2 regions of the Lysinibacillus sp. GW823-FHT02G10 genome follow, and region 2 is predicted to be linked to the other one. Evidence: riboswitches for the same ligand, from Rfam matches in the RefSeq annotation. Region 2 holds a riboswitch; the other holds the start of a gene.
The links. Region 2 has a riboswitch for cyclic di-AMP ahead of AC1RFD_RS21145 (APC family permease). Riboswitches for the same ligand answer to the same signal wherever they lie in the genome.

Region 1 (15,368 bases), on a different contig from region 2:
GTCAGGTGCTCAATTCCGTCTAAAAGATAAAGGTGTTAAAAATGTTCATGGTTATGGTATGGGTAATCAATATGTGACAGTAAAAGTTATGACACCTGAAAAATTAACGGAAAGACAAAAACAATTACTACGAGAATTTGCAGAAATTAGTGGCGATATCCCTGAAGAACAAGGTAGTTCACTATTCGATAAAATTAAGAAAAAATTCCAAGGTGAATAATTAGAGGAGCTGAAGAGCTACGTGAAGTGGTCAGAATTATCCATTCATACAAAAAATGATGCGGTAGAAGCAATTTCGAATATTTTGCATGAAGCAGGTGCAAGTGGTGTTGTCATCGAAGATTCTGCAGAGTTTGCGAAGCCACGTGAAGATCAATATGGTGAAATTTATGCGCTAAATGAAGATGATTTTCCGAAAGATGGCGTGATTGTTAAAGCTTATTTATCAGAGTCTAGTTTTTTAAATGAAACAGTCGAAGAAATAAAAGCAGCTATCACAAATTTAACGAACTTTAACATTGATATCGGTGAAAATGTGGTATCCATTGTGGAAGTCAATGAAGAAGATTGGGCAACGGCCTGGAAGCAATACTACCATCCTGTTAAGATTTCTGAACGCTTTACTATCGTACCGACATGGGAGGAATACACACCTGTTTCAACAGATGAACTAATTATTGAATTAGACCCTGGTATGGCATTTGGTACAGGTACCCACCCAACAACGGTAATGTGTTTACAAGGACTTGAAAAGGTCATTAAAGAAGGGGATACAGTTGTTGATATCGGTACAGGATCGGGTGTATTGTCTATTGGTGCAGCATTACTTGGTGCCAAAAGTGTGCATGCGCTTGATTTAGATGAGGTAGCTGTACGTTCAGCGCGAGAAAATGTAGCATTAAATAAAGTGGAAGATAAGGTGGCAGTGTTCCATGGTAACTTATTGGATACTGTAAAAGAACCAGCAGATGTAGTAGTCGCTAATATTTTGGCTGAAATCATCATGTCCTTCACAGATGACGCGTATACAATTGTAAAACCAGGTGGATTATATGTCACTTCGGGCATCATCGGTGCAAAACGAGATGATGTGAAAGTAGCACTAGAAGCTTCAGGCTTTGTGATTGAAGAAGTATTATTAATGGAAGATTGGGTAGCCATTATTGCCCGTCGTCCACTATAACATGACTGAGGAAGCGCCAAATCGTGAGCCGTGTGCTTGTGATTTGGCGTTTTCCTTTCTTGCTAGAAAGGACTGTGTGGCATGCAACGTTATTTTATTGAGACAGCTATCGAAAATGCACGTATTAGTGGAGAAGATGCACGGCATATTGAACGAGTGATGCGTATGAAGCAAGGCGACAACATTGTAGTTGTTGCACAAAACACTGCGTATATATGCACAATTGAAGGATTTGAAGGGGATGAGGTTGTCATTGAAGCGACTGGACAAACAATCCCTTCCCCAGAGTTACCCATTCAAGTAACAGTAGCATGTGGTTTACCGAAGGGTGATAAGCTGGAGCTTATTACCCAAAAAGCCACAGAGCTAGGAATGTTTGCTTTATTACCCTTTGAAGCTGAGCGCTCCATTGTGAAATGGGACAAGAAAAAAGGAGCAAAAAAGCAAGAAAGATTACAGAAAATTGCTAAGGAAGCTGCGGAACAAGCTCACCGTACGCATATTCCAACAGTTTTTGAACCTATATCATTTAAACAGCTAGTACAACAAATAGATCATTTCGATGCCGTTTTTATTGCTGATGAAGAGGATGCAAAGGCTGAAAAGCGCACAAGGTTTGCGGAGAAGCTAAAAAACGTGTATGATATGAAGTCGAAATCAATACTTATTATCTTTGGTCCTGAGGGGGGCATTTCTCGTCAAGAATCAGAAGCGCTATTACAAGCAGGCGCTCAAACGATGTCATTAGGACCGAGAATTTTACGAGCAGAAACAGCGCCATTATACGCACTGTCTGCCATATCCTATGAATTTGAATAACAGCTATGTATAATTTATTATCAACATAACTTAGAGAAAGCCACTTAATATTATTAAGTGGTTTTTTTACGTAAATCATATTTGAAGGGGGTCTGCGTTAAATCCCTGCTTAAATGGAGTTTTAGCCCATTGTGTAAGATCAACCGGGAAAATCACAACCTCAAACATTCCAAATAAAATATGTAAAAGAACAAGTTCAATGTCCATACATAGATTTAATTGCGACATACTCTAGCGATAGGAGAGCTCACTAATACTATATTGAAATGAGGGAATTTTTTGAGTGAACAATTTAATCAGATTCAACCTTGTCCAGTAACATCAACTGAACAAATACCCTTAACGAATGAGATTACACCACTAGTTACTACACCACTTACGACGCCAACTATTAAAATTCCAGTTGTACTGGCAGAACCAACACTGCAAATCGTTGTCGAGTCCGATATTACACTTAGTCCTGCAGCGACAGAGATTAAACGAGTGAAAAAGAATGTCTTTCTAAATCAAGTGAAATTGGTACCAGTTAGCTTTGCACGTATTGCTAACACTGATTTCTTTAGAGTAACACGAGCTAAATTATTTGTAGCAGGACATATTCGGAAAAATATCGAATATGCTTCATCAGCATGTAATGGGGCCCTTCAGGATAGAATTGCTGATGTTCCGTTTTCAGGTTTTACAGATCTTATATTTCCGCAAACAGCAGGAGGCGCTACACCAATTTTAGGCATTTCTGAGTTTGCCGAAGCGAACTTCCTTAACGAAAGAACACAAATGGATGCTCGATTAGATAAGGCTTTCTTCCAAAATCTCGTTAAATACAATGAACAACCATTTGGTGAATTAGTAGCAGCCAATTTCTTTGAACTTGATTTTTCACCGATTATGGCAGCTCCTGAAGAAGCATTCAGCACATTACGTGAAAAAATTGTATTAGAACTTACTGTAAAAGTATTGCAAGTACAACAAATCCGTTTGGGCGCTGGAAGTAGTGTAGTAACACCTGTTCTACCAGGGCTTACTCCACCAGCAACACCAATTGTTCCTGATATGATTCCGCCTACTGAGCCTTGTTAATTTTTTTATGTAGTGGAGTAAAAATGGTAACAATAATACTGATATAAAATCAAATATGTTGTTGGGCAGTTGAAAGTTCACTTTTACTCGAACTTTTAACTGCTTTTTTTTGGCAAGATAAGGACATGCGCCTTCCAATTGTATCTCATAGTGGGACTGTGACAAAAGTAAAAATATTGCATAATATGGATTGTAATTAGTATTGTAGATTTTCAATTGTCCTAACATAATCGCATCAGAAGAATTAGCTAATGGATTAAAAATTGATTGTTATGCTTTTTTTGTCAAATCATTATTTGGGAGTGAATGAATGGCAACTCCATGGATTAATTTTAGAGAGATGAAAAAAATATCCTCTAAACAAAATAAATACACTGAGTGGAGGTATCAAACTAAAATAGATGACGAATCTCCATTTGAACAGACTTTTAATGGAAATAATAATCTGCTTGATGAAATAGAAGATAAACCAATTACAGAGGAATCAACTTTAACAGACCATATAATCTCTAATGAAGAGCTCCCCGAACCTATGGAGCCGATTATTGAGGAAGAAAACGAACATCACCCAAATTTTGAGAACTTCAGGGAGGATGCTAGCTTAGCAGAGCTATTAGCATCTAATGAAGATCTACCTATATCTAAAGAAACAAATGTTGAGCAAGAAAACGAACATCCTCTAGATATCGATGATAGTCACACAAAAGTGACCTTATTAGAGCAATTAGCGTCCATACCTATAGAAGCGAATGTTAAGGAGAACGAAGAAAATTTCCGACATATGGATGAGAACCATGTAGAGGAATTAACTTTAGACCAGATAGCATGCAATCAAAGTGTACCCAGTCCAACAAAGGTAGAAATTGACCATCTACTAGATAGTGATGAGAACTCCCTTGAAGAACAAAATTCAACAGCCCAATCAGACAATAATCCAAAATCTTTCAATAGAGCTCTGTCAGAGGCTGAAAATAATATGCATTTGGATGATATAGCAGAAAAGGAGAAAAACAATCCTCCAAATCGTAATAAAGAGATTGCAAAGTCTTTACAAGGAGAAGTATGCACCATTATCCAAAAAAGTCCCTTTTCTACTTATGTAGAAATTAACGATTTTCTTCATGCTCCTATTTATGGTGAAAATGTTCAAAATACAATATTTGATTTTCTTGATTTAAATGATAACCTATCTCCCCAACTTCAGACGAAGCTACTCCAAACGATTTCGATTTACCCTGAACAACCAGATTGTCGTTTGGTTAGCTCCAACATTAATCAAATGATTTCTTTAATGAGAACTGATACTAATAAAAAAAATGGTAGTGAGCAGCATCCGTTTAAATCAGTAGTAGTTCCCTTACATAACTCACAAGCAATTAAAAAAGGAGAAATTAACTCCTCTGAGCCTTTTATACATATACGAGTTCCTGTTGTGCTAGGGGAATACAAAATAGAAATATGTATGGAGGAAAAAATTGCTTTTGATAAAGGAATTGAAGAGGTTAAAGAGATCACAAATGAGGTAGTACTATCCGATTGTAGATTTGTACCTATTCATAGATCCCAGTCATTGGGAAATGGAACAAGAACTGTATTAAAGGGGAATTTATTTATAGAAGGCTACATACAGCATAATATTGAGTATAGGGTATCTAATACGCAAAATAAGTCAGCCATTCATCCCAATCGATTGTGTCAAAATATAGTATTAGAATTAATTATCCAAATGTTACAAGTACAAAAAATTAAAGTACTGTTTGACTGGCAAGGTAATGGAGGGTTATAGAAATTTATCCCTTAATTCAAATAAAAAATAAAACTAATATATACGTCCATGTATAGATTTAAATGCTACATATTCTAGCGATAGGAGAGCTCTCTAATACTAAAAAAATGAAATGAGGGAATTTTTTGAGCGATCAATTAGAAAGCCAATTTCAACCTTGTCCTGTAACATCAACTGAACAAATTCCATTAACGAATGAGATTACACCAGTAGTCACTACACCAGTTACAACGCCAACTATCAAAGTTCCAGTTGTATTGGCAGAACCAACACTGCAAATCGTTGTTGAGTCGGATATTACACTTAGCCCTGCTGCTACAGAAATCAAACGAGTGAAAAAGAATGTCTTCCTAAATCAAGTGAAACTTGTACCAGTTAGCTTTGCACGTATTGGTGGCACTGATTTCTTTAGAGTAACAAGAGCTAAATTATTTGTAGCAGGACATATTCGGAAAAATATTGAATATGCTTCATCAGCATGTAATGGGGCACTTCGAGATAGAATTGCTGACGTTCCGTTTTCTGGTTTTACAGATCTTATTTTCCCACAAACACCTGGAGGCGCAACACCAATCTTAGGCATTTCCGAGTTTGCTGAAGCGAACTTCCTTAACGAAAGAACACAAATGGATGCTCGATTAGATAAGGCTTTCTTCCAAAATCTTGTTAAATACAATGAACAACCATTTGGTGAATTAGTAGCTGCCAACTTCTTTGAACTTGATTTTTCACCGATTATGGCGGCTCCTGAAGGGACATTCAGCACATTACGTGAAAAAATTGTCTTAGAACTTACTGTAAAAGTATTGCAAGTGCAACAAATCCGCCTTGGTGCTGGCAGTAGCGTAATAACGCCTGTTCTTTTAGGACTTACACCTCCTCCTAGTCCTTGATAAATGCTAGTTTAGAGGACAGTAGAATATTATAATATATTAAGAAAGCTGGTAGTACAGATGGATATTTTGTTTGTACTACTAATTTTCTTATAGGAGCTGTCAATCTTTAAAAGCATTTATCAATATTATGAAAAATCAAATACAAGTGAATGATTAGCTTCATTAAAAGGAAAAAGGGTTGCCATATAAAATTGGCAACCCTTTTTTCACTATTTATTTCACTGTTTCTAAAACGCGTACAAATTGTCCTTTTGAGTGAGGGTAGCCTGCTTGTGTAATTTTTACTTTTACAAGTTGTCCGATTAGACTTTCTGGACCCTCAAAAACTACTTTTAAGTAATTGTCTGTATAGCCTGTTAGAAGGCCTTCTTCTTCACTGTCATCATGCACAAATTCTTCAGGGATAACTTCTAGCACTTGATCTTCAAAACGAGAAGCATACTCTTTTGCTAGCTGATCGTTTAAAGAGATTAGTCGATGCACACGCTCATTTTTAATGTCTTCATCAATTTGATCTTCCATACGTGCAGCAGGGGTTCCTGTACGAGGAGAGAATGGGAAAACGTGTAGCTCAGAAAATTTATGATCGCGAATAAAGTTATATGTGTCCATAAACTCTTCCTCTGTCTCACCTGGAAAACCAACGATTACATCAGAAGTAACAGCTAAATCAGGTAAAGCCTCATGTAATTTTGTTAAACGTTCACCGAAGAACTCCATTGTATATTTACGACGCATACGTTTTAATACCGTATCAGAACCAGATTGAATAGGGATGTGTAAATGATTCACGACAATCTTTGATTCACGTAGTACTTCAATTACTTCATCTGTTAATTGACTAGCCTCAATAGATGAAATACGAAGACGCTTTAAGCCTGTTACATTGGCCTCTAAATCACGTAGTAATTGAGCAAGATTATAATCTTTTAAATCCTGACCATAGCCACCTGTATGAATACCAGTTAAGACAATTTCAAGATAACCAGCATCTACTAATTGCTGTGCTTGATGTAATACCTCTTGTGGGTCACGAGAACGCATTAAACCACGTGCCCATGGAATAATACAAAATGTACAGAAATTGTTACAGCCTTCTTGGATTTTTAACGAAGCACGTGTACGGTCTGTAAATGCTGGTACATCTAATTCTTCGTATACTCGGTTTTTCATAATATTACGTACAGCATTAATCGGTTGTCGTTCCGCACGATATTGTTCAATATAACCAAGTAATTTCGTACGATCTTGTGTTCCAACAACAATATCAACACCAGGGATTGCCATAATTTCTGCAGGGGATGTTTGTGCATAGCATCCTGTTACACAAATAACTGCATCCGGATTTTGGCGAATTGCTCGACGAATAACCTGACGTGATTTTTTATCTCCAGTATTCGTAACTGTGCATGTATTAATGACGTAAACGTCTGCTTGTTGATCAAATTCTGTTCGATCATAGCCTTCTTCTTTAAACAGCTGCCAAATTGCTTCTGTTTCGTAATGATTTACTTTACAACCTAGAGTATGAAAACTCACGATTTTTGATCGCTCGTTACTCATGATATATATCATCCTTTCAATTCACATTACCTTGTGTTTCCAAACATTTAATAAGTTTTTCGTTGTACATATTTTAGATACGTGATTTATGATAACATAATCCTTATAAAATCAGTACATATAAGATTTTTTTGTGAAATAATTAAGTTATCACTTTCTATATAATCTTTTGAGGACTTCAGATAAACATGACTCGTTCTGGAATGTTTATATTTGGGTGTTCATTATATAGAAAGAAATTAGACGCCATCGCGAAAAAATGATATGATTCGAAGAGGTACGTACATCTTGTTTAATGAAGGAGCGTTTAACAATGGAAAAAAATTTTGCACGTATGATTGATCATACATTATTAAAGGCTGAGGCAACAAAAGAACAAATTGAAAAATTATGTGCTGAAGCTAAACAATTTAACTTTGCTTCTGTTTGTGTAAATCCAACTTGGGTAAAGCGAAGCAGTGAATTATTACAGGGTACAGACGTGTTAGTTTGTACGGTTATCGGCTTCCCACTTGGTGCCAATACACCAGCAGTCAAAGCATTTGAAGCAAAAGACGCCATTGCTAACGGTGCAAAAGAAGTAGATATGGTTATTAATATCGGTGCGTTAAAAGATAAAAACTATGACCTTGTACAAGCAGATATCGCAGCAGTGGTAGAAGCAGCTAAAGATAGCGCACTTGTAAAAGTCATTATTGAATCATGCTTACTAACAGACGAAGAAAAAGTGAAGGCATGTGAGTTAGCTGTAGCAGCGGGTGCTGACTATGTGAAAACATCTACAGGTTTTTCTACTGGTGGAGCAACAGCAGAGGATATCGCGCTTATGCGTAAAACTGTAGGTCCAGAACTTGGTGTAAAAGCATCAGGTGGTGTTCGTAGCTTAGAGGACATGAAAAAAATGGTAGAAGCAGGTGCGACTCGTATTGGGGCTAGCTCTGGTGTAGCTATTATGAATGGTTTAATTGCAGACTCCAACTATTAATATTATCTTTTTATAGAGCCATAAGCTCATGTGTACATTGACATGAGCTTATGGCTTCTTTGTGTTTAATCAGCATAATAATTTTCTATACACATATACTCCACTGATGAATGTAAATACAGAAAGGAGGATGTCATGTTTACACAGTATAAGTCTTGGAGGCCCTATATTAGCCCCTTTGATCCTTGTAAGCCTATAGAAGTTAAGTATTATGCAACACCCCCACAACTATATATGGGTTTTCAACCACCTGGACTTCCACAATTTCCAACCGCCAGAGAAGCGCTAATGGCAGGAACACTATGGCCACAGTTGTTTAGCCCATACCCATTTCCCCTAAAAGGAGGGAGGAAGCATGACTAAAAAGATGCCGCCCGAATTTTATAAGCAATTAGAAGAAATACAAGCAATTGATTTCGTCATTGTTGAATTAAACCTCTATTTAGACACTCATCCACACGATTATGACGCCATTCAGCAATTTAATGAAAATACAGAGAAAAGTATGAAACTTAAAATTGATTTTGAGCAAAAATATGGACCACTCATGAATTTTGGGAGAAGCTATTCGAATTATCCTTTTAACTGGATTGATACACCATGGCCATGGCAAGTCTAAACAAAAGACTAGGAGGAAAAATCTTTGTGGTATTATGAAAAGAAACTCCAGTATCCGGTAAAAGTTAGTACATGTAACCCAATGCTTGCAAAGTTTTTAATTGAACAATATGGAGGAGCGGATGGGGAACTGGCAGCAGCTCTACGCTATATGAATCAGCGCTATACGATTCCTGACAAAGTAGTAGGGTTATTGACCGATATAGCAACAGAGGAATTTTCACATTTAGAAATGATTGCCACGATGATTTATAAGCTAACAAAAGATGCAACACCAGAAATGCTGAAAGAAGCTGGATTGGGTGATCATTATGTAAATCACGATCGGGCTCTATTTTATCAAAACGCCTCGGGGGTACCATTCACAGCAACCTATATTCAAGCAAAGGGTGACCCTATCGCGGATTTGTATGAGGATATAGCAGCCGAAGAAAAGGCACGTGCCACATATCAATGGATTATTGACTTATCAGATGACACGGATTTAAATGATAGCTTGAAGTTTTTACGTGAACGGGAAATTGTTCATTCCCAGCGCTTTAGAGAGGCTGTTGAAATTTTAAAAGATGATAGAGATCAAAAGAAAGTTTTCTAAGACAAAAATGGCAGGCTGTATCAAGGTGAACTTGACACAGCCTTTTTGCGGTTACTGAATATTTGAGAATAAGCTAAGATCTTTTCGATGACCAATCATTACTAATAAATCTTCCTTTTCAATAATTTGCTCAGGAGAAGGGGAGATAATAATTTCACCTTCGCGCACAATCGCAATTACACTGACGTTATATTTTGCGCGCAAGTCTAAATCCCGAAGGTTTTGTCCAGCCATTTTGGAAGGAATCATAATTTCTTCAATGCTGTATTCCTTTGATAATTCGATATAATTCAACATATTTGGGGATAGGAGTTGATTAGCTACACGTTCACCCATATCTCTTTCTGGGTAAATAATCCAATCAGCTCCTACTTTATCTAACACTTGTCCATGTCTTTTACCAAGTGCCTTTGCGATCACTTTTTTGATCCCTAGCTCTTTTAATAAAGAGACGGTTAAAATACTAGATTGCATATCATTACCGATCGCTACGATAACACAATCGAAGTTACCAATACCAATCGATTTTAAGGCTTTTTCTTCTGTTGTATCTGCAACCACAGCGTGAGTCACATAGGGTTCGGCATCCTCTACTCTTTCTTCATTTATATCAATTCCTAATATTTCCTGTCCAGCTTCATGCAATCTGCGAGCGACGCTTGTTCCGAATCTACCTAAGCCAATCACAGCGTATTGTTTAATGGTCATAGCGTTCTGTCTTCCTCTCATTTGGTTATCCAATCATAATATTTCCTTTTGGGTGGCGGAAACTCTCTTTTTTTCTTCGTTTTGCAATGGCAAAAGCAATGGTTAATGGTCCTACTCTTCCTGCGAACATTGTAATAATCAGAAGAAGACGACCAGCAGGTGTTAGCTCTGGAGTTAGGCCCATCGAAAGACCAACAGTACCAAACGCAGAGGTAGCCTCAAATAAGTACATCATAAAGCTATGATGCTGTTCCGTGATACTGAGAATAATCGTCACGACTACAACAATTAATCCTCCACACATTGTAACCGTCAAAGCCTTTAAGATAGTTTCAGTAACAATTCTACGTTTAAAGAGAACGACATCTTCTTTTCCTCGAATTTGTGACCACATAGTAGCTACTAAAACAGCAAAGGTTGTGATTTTAATACCTCCAGCAGTCGACCCAGAGCCTGCCCCAATAAACATGAAAAGAATCATTAAAAATAATGTAGAATGCGTTAAGTCCCCAATAGCCAGTGTATTGGAGCCAGCAGTTCGTGGTGTAACCGCTTGGTAAAGGGAACCTAATACTTTACCCCATTCGGATAATGGTCCAAGAGTTTTTTGGTTGCCATACTCAAACAAAAATATCAAAATGGTTCCGCTAACAGTGAGCAAAAGTGTCGTTACTAAGACTATTTTTGAATGGACAGAAAGCCTTTTAGTTACACGATATTCATACAATTCATTCATCACAATAAAGCCTAATCCACCGATTGTAATAAGAGCACAGATGGTGAAAACAACAAAGGGGTCATCAACATAGGCAGTCATTCCGTTAAAGCCACCCATTAAATCGAAGCCCGCGTTGTTGAAGTTGGATATGGCATGAAAAAATCCAAAATAAAGGGCCTTTCCAATAGGCATATCAAAAGAAAAACGAATCGATAGAATTAGACCACCGATTATTTCAATACATGCTGTAAAGAGTAATATTCTTTTCACTAATCGAACAAGACCAGCAATGGAGATATTATTAAATGCTTCTTTAAGCAGCAGTCTTTCTTTTAATGAAATTTTCTTTCCAAGCAGTAAAAATAATAATGTGGCAAATGTCATAAATCCTAAACCGCCAATTTGGATTAAGAATAAAAGGACCACTTCGCCAAAAATAGAGAAGGTATCACCTGTATCAACTACAATTAAACCTGTGACACAAGTAGCTGATGTAGCAGTGAATAAAGCATCTAAAAAGGGCAAACCCTTCCCATCCTCAGTAGAAAATGGCATTGTTAAAAGAAACGTACCTATGGCAATGATAAGGGCAAAGCCCAATACAAGAACTTTGGGAGGATTTAATGCTCTTTTAAAATTGTTCATTTAATATTTCCTCAATTCTGAATAGTAAACAACTGTTTGTTAGATGGCATAATAAAAAGACCTACGATTAGAGCATGAAAAGGGTAGAAAGCATGCTAATAATGGTGGTCAATAACGACCTCCTTCGCTTTAGCCGACGAAGTTAGCTGACGGGTAGGATGGCGAAAGAGCTTTCTCATCCCTTCTGCTAAAGCAGAATTAACCCCAAAAGATTGGTTCCTCCGTTCTCAAATAGTTGAGATTTGGCCGATATGAAATTGAATGTGATTATTCTACGCCTTTATTCTATTTTTTGTAAACCCCTTAATTGTTAAGAAAATGTAATTATTTTTATTGTGGGCGAATTGTGTGTGAATAATTCGAGCAAAAATAAAACCAAAAATTCACTTGATAATTTCGCATACTTTCTATTGACCATTATTAGACAATACGATATAATTTTTTAGTACACAACAGAAGGTGATTTGCCTAATTGTGTATTGACGTGTGTTCGGAGGGAGGGAAAGAGAGATGTCAAAAACTGTCGTTCGCAAAAACGAATCGCTTGAAGATGCTCTTCGCCGCTTCAAACGTACTGTATCAAAAAGTGGTACAATTCAAGAAGTTAGAAAGCGCGAGTTCTACGAAAAACCTAGCGTAAAACGTAAAAAGAAATCAGAAGCTGCACGTAAACGTAAGTGGTAATTTAATTTCCCATTAAAAATCCCTACGTTCATAACACGCAATTGTATGATTCACTGAGCAGACAAAGTTATACCTGAAATTAATCACATTTTTGATTAATTTCAGGTATTTTACATTGCTCAACTTTACGTACATATGAAAAAGCCGAATGAAATCACTTTGATTCATTCGGCTTTTTTGCACATACTAAGTGTTAGTAATTGGCATTAGATCGAATGATAAATAATTAATAAATTTTTTAAGATTTGTGAAACTTTTCGCATGATTGACCGTATATACAGAGGAGAGGCATGTTAGAAGGGAGGGAAAAAGATGCGAAAACGGAGAATCCTCAGCTATTTACTAGTGATATGGATGACTTTTTTGTTAGCGTTTCCATTAACTTCGGCTTTTGCCAGTAATAAGGTTTATCATGTTCCGATTCATAATGAAGTAGAGCGAGGACTTCATGCATTTTTAGAACGAGCTTTTAAAGAGGCTGAAGAAAACAATGCAGAGGCGATTATCTTAGAAATACATACGCCTGGCGGTTTTGTGAATGCAGCAAGCGATATCGCCATGCTTATGGATGCAACGCAAATAAAAACGATTGCTTATATTAATAAGGATGCGCACTCAGCAGGAGCGTTTTTAGCCTTACATGCGGATGAGATCTACATGGTTCCAAATGGAACAATCGGTGCAGCGGCAGTTATCGATTCAGCAGGTAATGCAGCCGACCTAAAGGCCAATAGCGCTTGGCTTGCTCAAATGAAAGCAGCAGCAGAAACGTCAGGGCGCGACCCTAAGTATGCATTAGCAATGGCAGATACCAACTATGAACTACCAGAATACCGTGCTGGCGGAAAGAATTTGTTAACCCTATCAGCCTCAGAGGCAGCAAAGGTTAAATATTCTGAAGGGACGGTTAACGATTTTCAGGAGCTTTTAGAAGTAACCAACTTGAATGGTAGTGATGTTGTTCCCATTGAACCAACCTTTTCTGAAAAGTTAGCTCGTTTTATTACAAATCCCATCATTGTACCTATTCTATTGTCTATCGCTAGCTTAGGACTTGTGATGGAGCTTTATTCGCCAGGATTTGGTGTTCCAGGTATAATGGGCTTATCAGCACTTGGTTTATTTTTCTTTGGACATATGGTGGCCGGCTTTGCGGGATATGAAACATTATTGTTATTTATTGTTGGCTTAGCCCTTTTAATTGCAGAGTTTTTTGTCCCCGGTGGAATTGTTGGTATTTTAGGCGGTGTCTTAATAGTACTAAGTCTGATACTGGCAGGTGCAAATATGATGCAAATGATAGTAGCAATTCTCATTGCGCTTGTGATAGCGATGATAGGAATGGTGATTCTGATGAAATTTTTCGGAAAAAAACTGCATGTTTTAAACAGGCTTGTGTTAATGGATGCAACTACGACAGAAGAAGGGTATGTATCCAATGTGAATCGCACAGAACTGTTAGGAAAAATTGGGAAAACGCTTACACCACTTCGTCCATCTGGAACAATGGTACTTGGTAGTGAACGCATTGATATTGTATCAGAAGGTGGCTATATCGATGCCAATCAACATGTAGAAATTATTAAAGTTGAAGGCTCACGCATTGTTGTGAGACAAACAGATAAAGAGATGGAGGAATAGAAAATGGGTTTTGATTTAGCTTTGATTGGTCCTATTGCTGGACTAGTTATTTTATTCATTGTGCTTGCGGTATTCTTTACCTTTGTACCCGTTGCATTGTGGATTTCTGCATTAGCAGCAGGTGTACGTGTGAGTATTTTTACATTAATTGGGATGCGATTGCGTCGTGTAATCCCTTCTCGAATTGTTAATCCGTTGATTAAAGCACATAAAGCAGGTTTACCTGTAACGATTAATCAGTTAGAGAGTCACTATTTAGCAGGTGGTAATGTTGACCGTGTAGTGAATGCCTTAATTGCGGCTCACCGTGCCAATATTGAGCTGTCATTTGAACGTTGTGCAGCAATCGATTTAGCTGGGCGTGATGTATTAGAAGCTGTTCAAATGTCTGTTAATCCAAAAGTTATTGAAACACCTTTCATTTCAGGTGTAGCAATGAACGGGATTGAGGTAAAAGCAAAGGCTCGTATTACCGTGCGTGCCAACATCGAGCGTTTAGTCGGTGGTGCTGGTGAAGAAACAGTTATTGCCCGTGTAGGGGAAGGGATCGTTTCTACAATTGGTTCGGCTACTAGTCATACAGAAGTATTAGAAAATCCAGATATGATTTCTCAAACGGTTTTATCTAAAGGTTTGGATTCAGGAACAGCCTTTGAAATCTTATCCATTGATATTGCGGATGTAGATATCGGTAAAAACATCGGGGCTGAATTACAAATTGAACAAGCACAAGCTGATAAAAACATTGCGCAAGCAAAAGCTGAGGAACGTCGTGCAATGGCTGTAGCAAACGAGCAAGAAATGATTGCACGTGTTCAAGAGATGAAGGCAAAAGTAGTAGAAGCAGAAGCGGAAGTACCACAAGCGATGGCTGAAGCCTTACGTTCTGGTAATCTTGGCATTATGGATTATATGAACTATCGCAATATCCAAGCAGATACAGCGATGCGCGACTCTATCTCAAAAGTAAGCAATGATAAACCTGAAAAAAATGAACCCAATGCTTAATAACGGAAAGGAGCGAAACTAACATATGGAACAGTTAATAATCTTCGCCATAATAGCCATAGTCAGCTCTATTTTCGGAAAATCAAAAAATAAAAAGCCTCAGAAGCAGATGCCTCCTTTTAATAAAGACACCGTGGTGGAGCCTCCAGTTACGGAGAAAGCACCACATCGTACTGGGAAAGCACAGAGTTTTGAAGATTTTGCACGAGAATTTATAGGAGATTGGATTCCAGAAAATGAGAAAGTCGAGGAGCCTAAAAAATTTGTTGAACAACAAGTGAAAAGGGAAATACCAAGCTATGTTGCTCCAGCTGTCATTCCAGCAGATATCCCTAGCCGTTCTTCTAATCGAGAAGGTCGAGGACGATTAGCAGCTGGAAAAAAAGAAGTGCAATCAGTTGGCACAAATTCGACTTTACAACTACCTCAATCTAAAAAT
Region 2 (15,368 bases):
CCGCTTTACAGGCCCTAGTAACTTAACAGGCTTACCTGCCCTCTCGGTTCCTTGTGGCTTTAAAGGAAACTTACCAATAGGTCTACAAATTATTGGCCCAGCCTTTAAAGAGGGACGCATTTTAAATGTAGGCTCTGCTGTTGAGCAAGCAAATCCACAGAGAAATAGAAAACCAAATATTTTTGCTAATATCTAAACGATAAGCACTAGAAATCTGCTCACTTCACGGTATACCACTGAATGAGCAGATTTTTTTGTGGGGGAAACCTGCTAGTATTCATACTAATGGTTTTTTATGAACAAGTAATTTTATAATAGAAGCTAGAAGCTTACTACAGGAAAGGCAATGATCCACTCATGAATGTAGAGAAATTTTTACAACTACCTATTACCAAAGACTTCACTGTTATAGCGGGTCACAACGGCTTAAATAAAGCTGTTCAAAATGTAGAAATATTAGACTTTGAATTTTCACCTGACATCCACCATGTCAGAGATACTATCTTTACACCAAACAGTGTTGTGTTAAGTAGTTTATTATTTGCTAAGCAAAAGCCTGAGTATTTATTCAATGCTGTAAAAAATCTAATTGAGCTTGGGGCTAGTGCTTTAGCTTATAAGCCTGTTATTTTTAAGGAATTACCTGAAGAAGTTTTGTCGTATGCAGAGCAGCATAATTTCCCTATATTGCGCTTTGGTGGAGATGAGTTTTTTGAAAAAATCATTTTAGAAACGATGGCTTATGCTAAGACACAGGATTATTCCTATTTTATAGAAACGATTTTACGAAGGTTAGTGGAGGAAGATGTAACACAGGAGCAAATCAAATCCATTTTACAACAGCTCAATAAGCCCTTTGAAAAATATGTATTTATAGCAAATTTACGAGCTGGTGACACAATCCATCCAAGCTGGATGCAGCCCTTTTACTCGTTGGAGCCACTATTAAAATCGGGTATGATTTGTTCTTATAAAAAAAGTCTATTTATCATCATGACACATCCATCTCAGCAATTCCAATTTGAAAGGGTTTTACATGAATGGCTAGCATTATATGCCATACCCACTGATACAATCACTTTCGGCTATAGCAGTTGTAATGATACCCAGACTGGATTCCCAATGGCATTACGCGAAGCTTTTTTTGCCAATATTTTCGCTGAAATCGATATGCTCCCTAGCTGTCATTACAAGAATCTCGCGTCTGATTGTTTATTAATCGAGTTATACCGTAAAGATGCAACATTCGCTATGGACTATGTTACCTCCTTTTTAGCCCCTCTACTTGATGATAAGGCTGATCCAGACTTAATGGAGACCGCTATAACTTATATCATTAAAAAAGGAAATATTAAGGAAGTTGCTGTAGCACAATTCTGTCATCCAAATACAATTCGCTATCGTATGGCTAAAATACGTCAGCTAGTAGCACCCATAGATAATGATTATGTTTTTTATGAACGCCTAGCTGCAGCCGTTAAATTGTACTTATTACATAGCAAAATGAACAGTGACTAATCGCTTTGGAATAAGTACAAAAAAACGCCTGAATATTTAGAAATAAAATCAAATTCTTTTCTTCTCTCTTATGCTATTCTATTGAAGTTAGGAGGAAGAACACATGAAAACTTACATAGCTGATGGCATGTTATTAGTTACTGCAATCGTGTGGGGTAGTGGATTTGTTGTAACGGCCATTGCTCTAGAATATTTAACAGCTTATCAAGTAATGGCTGGCAGATTTTTATTAGCTTCAATCATATTAACCGTTTTATTTGGCGCCCGCTTAAAAAAGGCTTCAAGATCAGTAATTTGGAAGGGAGCTTTATTAGGTACAATTTTGTATATAGCGTTTGCCCTTCAAACAGTCGGACTGCAATATACAACACCATCTAAAAATGCCTTTTTAACCGCAGTTAATGTCATTATTGTTCCTTTAATAGCATATGCCGTTTATAAACGGCGTATCGATGGCTACGAAATCATTGGTTCGATAATGGCAATTGTGGGCATTGGCTTTTTATCATTACAAGGCTCATTGACAATGAATATAGGTGATGCCCTATCATTAGCTTGTGCTGTTGCTTTTGCCTTTGATATCTTTTGTACAAACCTTTTTGTTCAAAAAGAAGATGCCATTGCTCTAACTATTATTCAGTTTCTCACAGCATCCTTTATAGGTGTTCTCGTTGTCATTAGTCAAGGTGAAATTCCTACGTCGCTTGAAAAAGAGGCAATTTACTCGCTTGTTTATTTAGGGATTTTTTCTACGACAATAGCTTATCTTTTCCAGAATGTGGCCAATCAATATACAACTGCCACAAAGGCTGCGATTATACTATCAACGGAATCTTTTTTCGGCATGGTTTTATCCGTTATCTTCTTGCATGAAATGCTAACAAGCCGTATGGTCTTTGGTGCCGTACTTATTTTACTATCTATACTAATTGCCGAAGTGAAACCCGCACATCCAAAAAAGAAGCTAATGAAAGCACTCGATAATCAGGCCCCCAAATAGTTTCAGTTTATACTGGAACTTTTTTTATGTTTATTAAACTCGACTAGTAATAATGCTTGTTGTAATCCCCACAACTAGCACTGTAATTATAGATAATAGCAAGGTCGAGGTGGATAGGAGGAAGCCGCCTATAACAATCACGATGGAATCAATAAAAAATATTAATATCCCAACATTGATACCCGTTTTATCACAGATAAATTGTGCTATCAAGTCAGTCCCCCCTGTGCTTGTCTGAAATCGCAGCATTAGACCAATACCAAAGCCTACAAGTATTCCTCCAAGAATGGCACTATAGAGCGCATCAATTTGCACAAGATTGCGGACAGGCTTTAAAAAATCGATAATGAAGGAAGACGTTAGTAAGCCATGTATACTATTGTAAAAATAGGTTTTATATTTAAACCACGCAATAATAAAAATTGGAATACTAATGATAATAATCATTAAACCAATTTGGAGCTTATATAAATAATGTAATATTAGCGCTAACCCTACTACTCCCCCATCTAAAATTTCATAGGGCGTTAAAAATAAGTTTATTCCTAACGACAATGAAATACTTCCTATTATAATGACTAGACTTTTTGTAAAGAAATACATACAACCCCCCTCCGTGTCTATGCATGTCTTATAGTATGAAAATAGGTTATTGAACATGTTATGAAATAACCTTAGATGATTAGCCATTTTTATCGAGTGCATTTGCTAAATTTCTTCGAAACTTATTCAATTTATTTCCGTATATACAGATAAATTTTAAATTAACAAAGGGGATTATGATATGGAGCATGCTTTATTGGAACAAGTTAAACATACTAGAACTTTTTTAAGACAAGAACAATTGGAAACAATCTTTGAAGAGTTTGATGGTCAACGAATGCGCTTAACAGAGGTACAGCGCTTGGAGAAATACCGTAAAATGCTTGAAAGTCCTTTTCGCTTTTTCCGTGGAAGTGCCTATCTCTTTTATTTTGATATGACAAAATCCGCTTCAATCTTCCATACTCCTGATAGAAAACCGACTTGGATTCAAGGTGACATGCATATGGATAACTTCGGTGCTTTTCAAAATGAAGCTGGCTCCATTGTTTTTGATGTCAATGATTTCGATGAGGGCTATGTCGGTTCATATTTATACGATATTATTCGTATGAGTATTAGTATTGCACTTTATTTAGAAGAACAAGGCTTACATAAGACAACCCAAGAAACGGCTATTCAACATTTTCTTAATAGTTATATCAATCAACTAAAACGATTTGAGCGTAAACAGGATGATCCTCTAACACTCATTTTCACAAAGAACAATACCAAGGGACCCGCAAAGAGGTTATTGAAAAAGCTTGAGAAACGCCAACGATCCCATTTTTTACAGGATATTACGTATCTCAATGAAGACGGCGAGCGCGCTTTCTTATGGAATGAAGAAATTCAGCCAGTCACTGCTGAGGAATACAGTGCCATTTCAAACGCACTTTCTACATATAAAATTAGGGACATAGCTTATAAGTATGGATCTGGTACAGCTTCAATCGGTTTAAAACGTTACTATATTTTAGTGGAAGATGAAAAGGGTGCATCAGGGGTTGAAAATTTAGTGTTAGAAATGAAAGAAGTACGCACAGCCATTCCTGCCTACTTTCTTCCCTATCAGGATCTATTTTGGGCTCATTATGAGCACCAAGGAGCACGAGTAGTTGGAACTCAAAAAGCCATGCACCACTTAGAGGATCCACATTTAGCCTTTATTACAATGAATGGTCAGGAATTTTATATTCGAGAACGTTCTCCTTATAAAAAGAAGATTAAGCCTAAAAACTATAAGGATGTAGAGGATTACCTTACAACAACATCACTTATGGGGAAAATTGCCGCTAAAATACATGCACGAGCTGACATCGATTATTCTCATGTTTTTACCTATCACAGCGAGGAGGAGATTTTAAAAGCAATCGGTAAAGAACGGAATGTATTTATAGAACATACAATTTTACAAGCAATGAGTTACAAAGAAACCGTCTATACAGATTATGACTTATTCAAAAACTGGGTTGAAACAAAAATGTAAAAAGGGACCTTCGCTTTTAGCGAAGGTCCTCTCATATTGAATATTATTTTTGCTTGGCCTTCATACGAGCAAGTAAAAAGCCGCCCTTAAATGATTTAGGCTCATACGAGATAATAAACGCATTCGGCTCAAATTGCTCTACTATTTGAAAGAGCTCTCCTTCACGATTCCTCTTCGTTAAGATCTCATATTTATAGCGGTTACTATCTCGCCCTTCTCCTATATAAATCGTGACTGCAAACCCTTCGTGGCGAAGAAATTTCACAAGCTCTTCATTCTTATTTTGCGTATTAATGGTTGTATAAACATAGCCTATCGCTAGCTTTCGTTCTATTTTTGCTCCTAAAAATATACCTAATCCAAACCCAACTGCATAGACAACCATAGATAACATACTTTGCTTCCCACTGAAAACGAGTGAAAGGCCAAATACATACACCAACATCTCCAGCATACCAAATATCGCTGCAAGGAATGTGATATTCTTTACCAAAAATATTGTTCGTAATGTTAAAAAAGGTACATATACTAATTGTAGGATTAAAATTAAAACAATACTTTGCATTTGTGCTAGACCTTTCTGAGAGTAGTTTTATATAAGTATATGTTGAAAGAGAGAGTTACATGCGATTTCAACAACTCTATTTTAAATTCCCTTTTAGTCTAATGTTAAACATTCCTTATGACAGTCTAAAGTTATTTTAACGGAACAAATTTTAACTAAAATCATAATCTATAGTTTAAAACATACAATCCATAACAACAAAAAAGTGACACCTCCTCAAATCTAAATCAATAGATAAAAGTAGGTATCACTTTCTTTTCATCAAAATATGTAAAATATTTAGATGAATGTTATTTATATCTTTTTATACTTCCCCGTGCATCGGGTCTTTTTTATGCTTAGGCCCAATCATGTTGAATAAAATATTTAGGATAATCGCTGTGACTGAACCACAAACAATACCATTTGACGTTAAGATTGAAACGCTTGTTGGCAGTGCATCAAAAATGCCAGGAACAACGGATACACCGACACCTAAACTTACTGCAATCGCTGCAATCATTGCGTTTTCCGCTGATTCATTCATAACAGGTACAAGCATTCCCATACCTTGTGTAATCACCATACCGAACATCGCAAGCATTGCCGCACCTAGTACAGACGTTGGAATAATTGTTGTTAATGCTGCGATTTTTGGTAGGAAGCCTAATGCTACAAGTAGACCACCTGTGATGTAAATGACTTTACGGTCCTTAACGCCTGACATACGAGTTAGTCCCACGTTTTGTGAGAATGTTGTGTATGGGAAGGCATTGAAAATACCACCGATTACTGAAGCTAGACCTTCTGAACGGTAGCCACGAGCCAAATCTTTTGAATCTAATTTTTTATTACAAATATCACTTAGCGCAAAATAGACACCAGATGATTCTACTAAAGATACCATTGCTACAAGTGTCATGGTAATAATCGCCGTTACATCAAATGTTGGCATGCCAAAGTAGAAAGGTTGTACCATGTGAAATACATTAGCATCTGCAACTGGGGTGAAATCCACCTTGTCCATGAAAGCACCTAAAACAGTACCTACTACTAATCCTATTAAAATTGAAATAGCACGAACAAAGCCCGTAGAAAAGCGATAAACGACTAAAATGATAACCAATGTAATAAAGGCTAAAGCTACATTAGAAGCAGAGGCAAAATCCTCAGCACCTTGTCCACCTGCCATATTGTTTAATGCTACTGGTAATAAGGAAATACCGATAATTGAAACAACTGACCCCGTTACGACTGGTGGGAAGAATTTCACAAGCTTGCCGAAGAAGCCCGCAATTATCATTACAATTACACCAGAGGCAATAATAGAACCATAAATGTCCGTAATACCCTGCTCTGGGTTTGTACCAATCGCAATAATTGGACTTACCGCTGTGAATGTACAGCCAAGTACTACAGGTAAGCCAATACCAATGAATTTACCTGAATAAACCTGTAAAAGTGTAGCGATCCCGCACATCATAATATCAATCGCTACTAAATACGTCATTTGTGTTGAATCGAAGCCAATTGCCCCACCGATAATCAGTGGCACTAAGATGGCTCCAGCATACATTGCAAGTAAATGTTGAATCGCTAGCGCAGTCGATTTAAAGGTATTCATTACGCGCGAGCCTCCGTAGCAAATGTTACTTTGCCATCTTCAAGAGAATCTACTATTGCTAATGACTCAACGCGAACACCTTGCTCACGCAATAGTTTTCCGCCATCTTGGAAGCCCTTTTCAATAACAATTCCAACTCCTACAACATTCGCACCCGCTTGTGCAGCAATATCAAGTAAGCCTTTGACAGCCTCACCATTAGCTAAGAAATCATCTACGATTAAAATATTGTCATCTTCGCTTAAGAAATTACGTGAGACAGAGATCTCATTTGTTTCATTTTTTGTGAATGAATGTACCTTTGAAGAATAAAGGTTATCTGAAAGAGTTAATGATTTACGTTTACGAGCAAACACGACAGGCGCGCCAATTTCTAAGCCTAACATCACGGATGGGGCAATACCTGAAGATTCTATTGTTAAAATCTTTGTAATCACTTGATCAGAGAAACGATTTGCAAATTCATGACCAATTTCCTTCATTAGCATGGGATCAATTTGATGGTTTAAAAATGAATCAACCTTTAATACGGATGAAGATAATACTTTACCCTCTTGCATAATTTTGTCTTGTAATAACTTCATTTCTTTCATATCCTTCTTTCGTAAAAAATTATAAAAAAACGCTGAATACTTTGATTCCATTCTGCTACGAGTGGAGCAAAGCATTCAGCGCAAAAACGTCGAAATGAATAGAAAACATCATTAAATTGAAGTTCTCTAAAAGCATTGCTACCCATAGTCGATTCATTTACGGTAAATCGGTAGAAACTTGCGAGCCCTATTCTCGCTATTATATGAGTGGATTTGTATGAAACTATCAGAATAACCAATTTATCACTTTATTCGGTAAGGGCTACTATCTCTCACCAAAAAAAGTTTGATTTTTCGGAATTTAATGGTATTCTGGAACTTTTTAATTGTAAACGTTCGTGTTTTCAATCAACGTACTGATTATAACAGACTATTTTCTAGCTTGCTAGCATTATTTTGATAAATGGAACGGTACTGTCATAATGACGACATTTCTGTGAAATAACAGTGATGTACGAATGAGAAGACTCGATTGGTTGTGTAGCATATGATGCCACCCTTTTTTCGGTAAGAATTGAGGGATAACAACTGTAACTTTATGACCTGTCTTCGTACATTGATGTTCTACTTTATCAATAAATTTAATTAATGGCTGTGTAATGCTGCGATATGGTGAATAGTAGGTAACTAATCGTACATCAGGTTGCCAGGCATTCCACTTCTCTTCAAAAGCTTTTGCATCTGCTTGATCGAAAGCTACGTAAAAGGCTATCACTTTATCAACCTTAAGTGATTTGGCATAATGTAGGGAGTTTTCAACCACCTTTGTTATACCAGCTACTGGCACAATGAAAACATTCCCCTCAATAGTAGCCAGTTCCTCATGATTTAATCTTAACTGTTCTCCAACAGCTTGATAATGTTGCTTAATGCGATGGAATACAAAAATAATAATTGGTAAAAAGATAAACACTGGCCATACTTGAGGCATTTTTGTCACAAAAAACATCATTGCCACGATGAAAGAGATAGCAGCCCCAATTGTATTGATCGTAAATCTTGCTACCCAGCCTTTAGGTTTTTCGCGCCACCATTTTCTCATCATTCCCGTTTGCGCTAATGTAAAGGGAATAAATACGCCTACTGCATAGAGCGGAATTAAATGCTCTGTGGCCCCGTCAAAAAGTATAATTAAAAAAATGGCTGCAATACCTAGCATTAAAATACCATTTGAATAGCCAAGACGATCCCCACGAATTTGGAAGATTCTTGGGATAAAACCATCCTTCGATAAATTCACAGCAAGCAAGGGAAAAGCTGAATATCCTGTATTTGCGGCAAGTACTAAAATCATTGCCGTTGTCCCCTGTACAATATAATAAAGAAAATTTCGACCAACACTAGCTTCTGCTAGTTGGGAAACGACTGTTGCTTCTGCTGTTGGTGCAACGCCATAAAAATAAGCTAGACTAACAATCCCGATGAATAAAACGGCTAAAATGGCACCCATTGCTAAAAGCGTTTTAGCAGCATTATTCGGGGCAGGATTTCTAAAATTAGGTATGGCGTTAGAAATAGCCTCTACTCCTGTTAACGCTGAGCTTCCTGAAGCAAATGCCTTTAATAAAATAAATAGGCTAATCCCTGCCACTGGTGTGCCAATCTTTGGATGTAGCTCTGCAGGCACCTGTCCAGTTGCCACATTATAGAGCCCAATCCCGATTAGCAACAGCATAACGCCTACAAATAGATAAACTGGGTACGCCAAGATAGAGGCTGACTCTGTTACACCTCGCAAGTTTAAAATCGTTAAGAAAATCACAAATATAATAGCAATGGGTACATTATAAGCATGAAGACTTGGAAATGCAGATGTAATGGCATCTGTCCCGGCCGACACACTTACTGCTACCGTTAAAATATAATCAACAAGCAAAGAACCCCCTGCAACAAGACCTGCATTCACGCCTAAATTTTCTCGTGATACGACATAGGCGCCTCCTCCATGTGGATAGGCGAAGATAACTTGACGATAGGATAAAATCAGTGCCACGAGTAGAATAACCACTCCAGCGGCAATAGGTAAAGAATACCAAAACGCCATTGTACCTACCGTCATTAGGACAATTAAAATTTGTTCTGGTCCATAGGCTACTGATGACAATGCATCTGATGATAATATGGCCAGTGCCTTTGTTTTACTTAGCTTTTGTTCCCCTAACGCATCGGATCTTAATGGTTTGCCGATTACATAACGTTTGAATGAGGATTTCATTGATAAACACCTTCTAGTTTCATAGAATGTGTTTCGCCTTTCTAAATTACATCAAAAAACGCCTACAAGTCATCACTAAATAAGACTTGTAGACGCTCATCCGTCTGCCAAGCTCCACTTTTCTGCTCTTAACGCTTACGAGGTTAGCTGTCGGATTCGGGCCTGAGTAGCCCTACTCCTCCACAAGGAAGAGATTCACCCCAAGAATGGCTATGCCATCCATCAAAATTGGTTCCCCCGCGTTTAGTTGCTTCAGCGATTTAGAAATTTGAAACTTTTATAATGATGTCATATTACGCCTGCTAATTGAAAAAGTAAAGAAGAAAATTTTTCTCTTTTTTGAGTAAAAGCATAGGCTTTTTTTGAACATATAAATAATCGCTTCTTAAAGAAAATTTCCTGAATACCTAGTCAATACCCACAATATAAACAATAAAAACTGCCTTAAAGGTATATTCTACCTTCAAGACAGCTCATTATATTAGTCATCAAAGCCTTGTTCAAAGTCGATAATGTTCCCAGAGACTGCATCCACATCTACTTCGTATTCATATTGACCATCTTTCAGTTCAATTTCATATACACCATCATCAAGCTTAATTTTTGTTACTTTACCCTTTGCTTTTGTTTGGGCTGTCTTGATAGCCTGCTCTTTTGTAATTATTTTTGTTGTAGTAGTCGTAGCAGGAAGATGATCATCCCAATCATCGTCATCTAGACGTTCCTTTTTCTGCTTGAGTAATTTTCCACTATAAGCATCAAATTTTAAATCATATTCTTCTGTATCTGTATACACCTCTACTTCATAAATAGAGCTAAACTGATTTTGGTCAATTTCGATATTGGCAACTGTACCATCCACTACCGCTAGAGCTTTCTTCTCAATTTCCTGCATGGATAAGACCTTTTTTTCTTGGGCATTTCCTGATAATAAAGTCGTCGAGCCAATCGCTGCACCCACTCCCAGTGTAATTACTAGTGCTGGAATCATGATCATTTTTTTCATGTTCATCTCTCCTTTGTTTTATCTAAACTTAGCTTACCAAGTGAAGATGATAGAACTATAAGAGAAACATTAGAATTTCATGAGAATGATTTAATGATCGTCATCCCATGTTACAGACAGTACTTTTCCTGAAATAGCATGAATTTGAAATGTAGCTTCGTCCTCCTGCGTTTCAATCTCAACTAAATAGTAACCACCCTCTGAGGTTTCTTCAAAATCAACTGAATCCACTTCACCCTTTAATTGCTTAAGAGCTATTTGAATGGCCTGTTGCTCAGTAATAATAGGCTCTTCGATAGGTTGTTCTTGTGGCTCAACCTTTTTCTCAGCCAGTAGTTCGCCAGTATAACCATCAAACGTTAAATCCTTTTGAATTTCCTCATTTTCAACACGTACAGTGTAAATGGAGTCTGTAAGCATAACGCTTTCTATATCTCCATATTCCTTTTTAACCATTTGTCTGATCTGCTTTTCTGTTAAAAGTAATTTACTATGTCCTTCTTTCAGGATTAGATCAGTCACCTGTTGTGTCGTAACATCGAGTATAGCTGCATACTTGACATCGTCACGCGTAAAAAGCATTTCAAAGGTATTTCCTTGTTTTTCAACCTGTGTAACATGACCATTGTAGATAGTCTCAATATGATGAATAGCCTGCGCTTCACTAAGAGGTTGAACGTAAAAATAACGATGTTGAACAAACCAAATTACTCCACTACAAAGAAGGATAATAACAACAATTACTAACATCCACTTTTTCATTGCTGTCCCTCCTTTGGTATACATAAAGTAAAGCTTGAGCCTTCCCCTAGCTTACTTTTCACATCTATCGTTATACCTAATTGTTGTGCCAGTTCATGTGCGATTGCTAGCCCTAGCCCTGAACCACCTGTTTTACGATTACGATCCTCTGTTACACGATAGAAACGCTCAAACAAATGAGGAATATGCTCGACTGGAATACCAATACCAAAATCTTGGATGGTAATACGTACATGGTTGGTTGTTTCAGTGGCTTGAATACGTACTTCATCCTCACTATATTTCCTAGCATTATCCAGCAAAATAAAAAGTAGTTGCTTCAATATTTTTTCATCACTATAAATAAATTTTGGTATCTGCGCATCAATTCTAAATGTTCGATGATAAGCCTGTTCCATTTGTGAAGCTACTTTATTTAAGAAAGGGGCAAGCTCTAGTTGTTCGAAATGAACGTCCAATTGCTCTTTGTTTTTAGCTAGCTCTAGCAATTGCAACACCATTTCATGCATACGAGATGATTCATTGGCAATGGCCTGTAAGGATTCCTGAGCAACCTCACGATTATCAAAACCCCTTCTTAGGAGTAGTTTTGCATAACTTTCAATGACAGTTATAGGAGTTTTTAACTCGTGAGAGGCATTTGATACAAATTCTTGTTGCTTTTGATAATGTTGTTCAAGCTTCTCCATCATTATATTAAAAGTGCGGTTAATGTTTATTAACTCGTCCCCACCTTTTTCTGTAGTATCTATTTTTTCATATTTCCCAGTAGATGCACTTTTGCGCATGGTCTCATTTAAACGTTCTAGCGGTAATAAAATAAGTCGCCCAAGTACCAAGCTCGCTAGGAAAATTGGAATCGTTGCAACAACAGATACAACAACTAAGATGACCTTTAACAAATCTAATGTCCGTTCTACTTCTTCCATAGATTGCTGTAATGTTATGTCCACTACCGTCCCGTCGATCCAAATAGCAGGCATAGTGTAGGTAATGGCAGGGACTTCTTGCATTTCAAGGGTAGCTTGAACCTTTGTTTTCAAGCGTTCACCATCATAAATATAAACAGCACCATCCGTTGGCATATAAGCTCTTAATACTTGCTGTAGGTTGGTTTGTGCATTTAACTGACTCAGTGTAGAGCTTAAATCATTTGCCCGTGACTGGAGCTGGTTATATTCCGTATCATAGGCAAATTTCTCATACAACAAATAAATTCCACTATTTGTTGCCACTATAATAACTAGCATAAGCAATGTTGTTAGTAGATGAATTTTTGTTTTAAGTCTCATAACTATGTTCCTTTAGCACATATCCAACACCTCGAATTGTTTGGATAAGAGGTGCTGGATTAGCAGCCTCAAGCTTTTGCCGTACATAACGTATATAAACATCCACAACATTTGTATCCCCATAATAATCATAGCCCCACACAGCCTCTAATATTTGCTCCCTTGTCAGTACTTGTTTAGGATGCTTTAGTAAATAGAACAACAAATCATACTCACGAGGTGTCAGCTGAATTTCCTTATCAAAATACACAACTTCCCTTGTTTGCTCGTTTATCGATAAATGGCCAAATGTAAGTGCAACTTGCTTTGGATTTACCTTCTGCGAAAACCGTAATGCATTGCGAATTCGTGCCAGTAGCTCCTCAATTTCAAAAGGCTTTGTCACGTAATCATTGGCTCCTAAATCCAAGCCCTTTACCTTATCCTCTACTTCACTTTTAGCAGTTAGCATGATAACAGGTGTTTGGGATTCTGTTGCACGAATACGCTTTAGCACATCAATACCGCTCATCTCAGGTAGCATGATATCAAGTAAAATTAAATCCCATTGCTGCTCACGGTATTGTAGTAAGCCTTCTGCTCCTGTATGAGCCATTGCTGCCTCATATCCTTCAAATTGAAGCTCCAGTTGTAGCACTCTCGCAATATTCTCTTCATCTTCTATAATTAAAATTCGATGTGTCATGTCGAATCCGTCCTTCGCCTTTTCTTTTCATCGTATACGATACAAGTGGTGAAAGTCTAATTAGAAAATGATGAGAAAGACAATACATTTCTTTTTTTGACACAGGGTACGTCTTTAACTAATAAACTTTCGGTAAAAAGCTGTAAATATCCCTTTTCTCAAAAATTCCTGAGCTTACTTTAGCAACTTTTTTGCCATTTAAACGGCTTGGAAAGGGAAACTCAATATGTGGACCATTATAATGAATAATTGTCACTGTACCATCAGAGTTATTACGCCAATCATAATTCCTTTCATCCGTTTTAATTGAAAGTTTAATCGATACAAAAGCTAAAGTTAAGAATAATATGAAGAAGGCAAGACGAACGATTTTCAATAGAAACACTTCCTTTTCTATTAGCATAATAATTTACATCCTTACGCACTATTGAGTAATGTTAATAATTTGAACAAAAAAATCTCACCAAAAGCTTTATGGATAGCCATTGGTGAGGTTTTTAATTATTGATGCAAAGCTCTATACAAAAATGTTACAAACTCCGCACGTGTTACAGGATCATTTGGTCTAAAGTTGCCATTATCTCCAATTGTGATCCCATTTCCTGCAAGTATAGCGATAAAGTTGTGTGCCCAGTGTGTTTTTGGCACATCCTCGAAAGTATCTTTATTCGATGAAGTTAAATTAAAGGCAAGAACTAATACTTTTGCCATTTGAGCGCGTGTCAAATTCGTAGTTGGCTGGAAGTTCCCATCTATGCCTTCAAACAAACCTGCTTGTTGCACCTGATCGATTACCCCAAAATAGAGATGGCTTTTAGGTATATCGTTAAATTCTCGCGCATCTTTTTTCGGTTCTAGCGCTAATGCTCTTGTTAATATCAGGGCAGCATGCTGGCGCTGAATTGGTGCATTTGGCTTGAAAGTGCCATCTTGATAGCCTGTAATAATGCCCTGCTTTGCCATCTCCTGAATCATCGCCCAGGCCCAATGTCCTTGAGAAATATCTGAGAAGATGATATCTGGCTCTGTTGGTTGTGGATCAATTGGTTCTTCAGGTTTAGGTTTTTGTTCTTCAGGTTTTTGTTCTTCAGGTTTTTGTTCTTGTTTTTCAGGTATGTTTGGCCCTGGTATTGGGGATGGATTCGGAGATATACTTCCTCCACCACCCGATGAACCGTCTGTTACCCAATGGGCATATAAGGTGATATTGGACTTCACTACATCTTTAGAAAAATTCCATGGTATCGTCAGTTCAATATCCTTATACCAGCCTGTAAATGTATAGCCTGCCTTTGTTGGATTTACTGGATTTGTTGCTAAGGTATCTTTTGTTACCTTCTGTGATGCTACTGTACTTCCTCCATTTGTTTCGAAATCCACCGTATACTGTGCGACGACGTTTTCCCATTTTGCATATAAGGTTGTATTTTGGGTTATCATATCCGTTGTAAAATTCCATGGTGTGGTGAATTGAGCATCCTTATACCAGCCTAAAAATGTATACCCTGGTTTTATAGGAATTACTGGTTTACTTACTAGTGCCTTATAATTTACTGTAATAGGATTGATTGCTGTCCCCCCATTTGTATTAAATGTGACAACATATGAATTTGCTTTCCATTTCGCATACAAGGCAAGATTGGATTCTTCAATATCAACAATGCTATTGACTGTATAATCTATACCATCTCCCACGTTAGTGCTGTTCCAACCATCAAATGTATAGCCAGTTTTTTCTAAAGATCCTATATTATCTAAGATCGTTGCTGGAGTATTTCTTGGATACATATTCATATCTACTGGTGGATTTCCTTGTTCAGAGCCATTTCCATGATAGATAATTTGATAAGTAAGTAACTCGAACTGGTGATTATTTTGATTGGCATAGGCTTGAGCAGTCGATGCATCATGACCATAAATAATTAAATTACTTGGATTTGCATTAAAAATATCTTCTAAAAGAATCGTTGCATCCGATAATATTTTCACTTGTTTAAGATTATTGTCATTAAAGGCATTATCCTCTACAGTCATTACATTTTTAGGAATTTCAATGCT

Region 1: linked by a shared signal. The riboswitch ahead of AC1RFD_RS10155 (TrkH family potassium uptake protein) and the one ahead of AC1RFD_RS21145 (APC family permease) in region 2 are both predicted to bind cyclic di-AMP.

What each region holds. Positions count from the first base shown of each region.
Region 1 is NZ_JBXAJI010000002.1:44,082-59,449, reverse strand. It holds gene dnaJ (molecular chaperone DnaJ) at 1-220, shown strand, start outside; gene prmA (50S ribosomal protein L11 methyltransferase) at 242-1,183, shown strand; gene AC1RFD_RS10205 (16S rRNA (uracil(1498)-N(3))-methyltransferase) at 1,265-2,002, shown strand; gene AC1RFD_RS10200 (CsxC family protein) at 2,282-3,082, shown strand; gene AC1RFD_RS10195 (BC_2427 family protein) at 3,393-4,868, shown strand; gene AC1RFD_RS10190 (CsxC family protein) at 4,994-5,761, shown strand; gene mtaB (tRNA (N(6)-L-threonylcarbamoyladenosine(37)-C(2))-methylthiotransferase MtaB) at 5,978-7,327, opposite strand; gene deoC (deoxyribose-phosphate aldolase) at 7,641-8,312, shown strand; gene AC1RFD_RS10175 (spore coat associated protein CotJA) at 8,448-8,675, shown strand; gene AC1RFD_RS10170 (spore coat protein CotJB) at 8,668-8,931, shown strand; gene AC1RFD_RS10165 (manganese catalase family protein) at 8,956-9,525, shown strand; gene AC1RFD_RS10160 (potassium channel family protein) at 9,577-10,233, opposite strand; gene AC1RFD_RS10155 (TrkH family potassium uptake protein) at 10,259-11,596, opposite strand; cyclic di-AMP (ydaO/yuaA leader) riboswitch at 11,713-11,854, opposite strand; gene rpsU (30S ribosomal protein S21) at 12,107-12,280, shown strand; gene AC1RFD_RS10145 (NfeD family protein) at 12,593-13,921, shown strand; gene floA (flotillin-like protein FloA) at 13,925-14,929, shown strand; gene AC1RFD_RS10135 (YqfB family membrane protein) at 14,955-15,368, shown strand, end outside.
Region 2 is NZ_JBXAJI010000012.1:21,412-36,779, reverse strand. It holds gene AC1RFD_RS21185 (amidase) at 1-196, shown strand, start outside; gene AC1RFD_RS21180 (PucR family transcriptional regulator) at 358-1,518, shown strand; gene AC1RFD_RS21175 (DMT family transporter) at 1,622-2,518, shown strand; gene AC1RFD_RS21170 (YitT family protein) at 2,552-3,121, opposite strand; gene AC1RFD_RS21165 (DUF2252 domain-containing protein) at 3,303-4,589, shown strand; gene AC1RFD_RS21160 (DUF2179 domain-containing protein) at 4,633-5,154, opposite strand; gene AC1RFD_RS21155 (nucleobase:cation symporter-2 family protein) at 5,459-6,757, opposite strand; gene AC1RFD_RS21150 (xanthine phosphoribosyltransferase) at 6,757-7,341, opposite strand; purine riboswitch at 7,476-7,577, opposite strand; gene AC1RFD_RS21145 (APC family permease) at 7,742-9,565, opposite strand; cyclic di-AMP (ydaO/yuaA leader) riboswitch at 9,684-9,833, opposite strand; gene AC1RFD_RS21140 (PepSY domain-containing protein) at 10,047-10,571, opposite strand; gene AC1RFD_RS21135 (PepSY domain-containing protein) at 10,662-11,333, opposite strand; gene AC1RFD_RS21130 (HAMP domain-containing sensor histidine kinase) at 11,330-12,625, opposite strand; gene AC1RFD_RS21125 (response regulator transcription factor) at 12,615-13,310, opposite strand; gene AC1RFD_RS21120 (hypothetical protein) at 13,429-13,713, opposite strand; gene AC1RFD_RS21115 (leucine-rich repeat protein) at 13,812-15,368, opposite strand, start outside.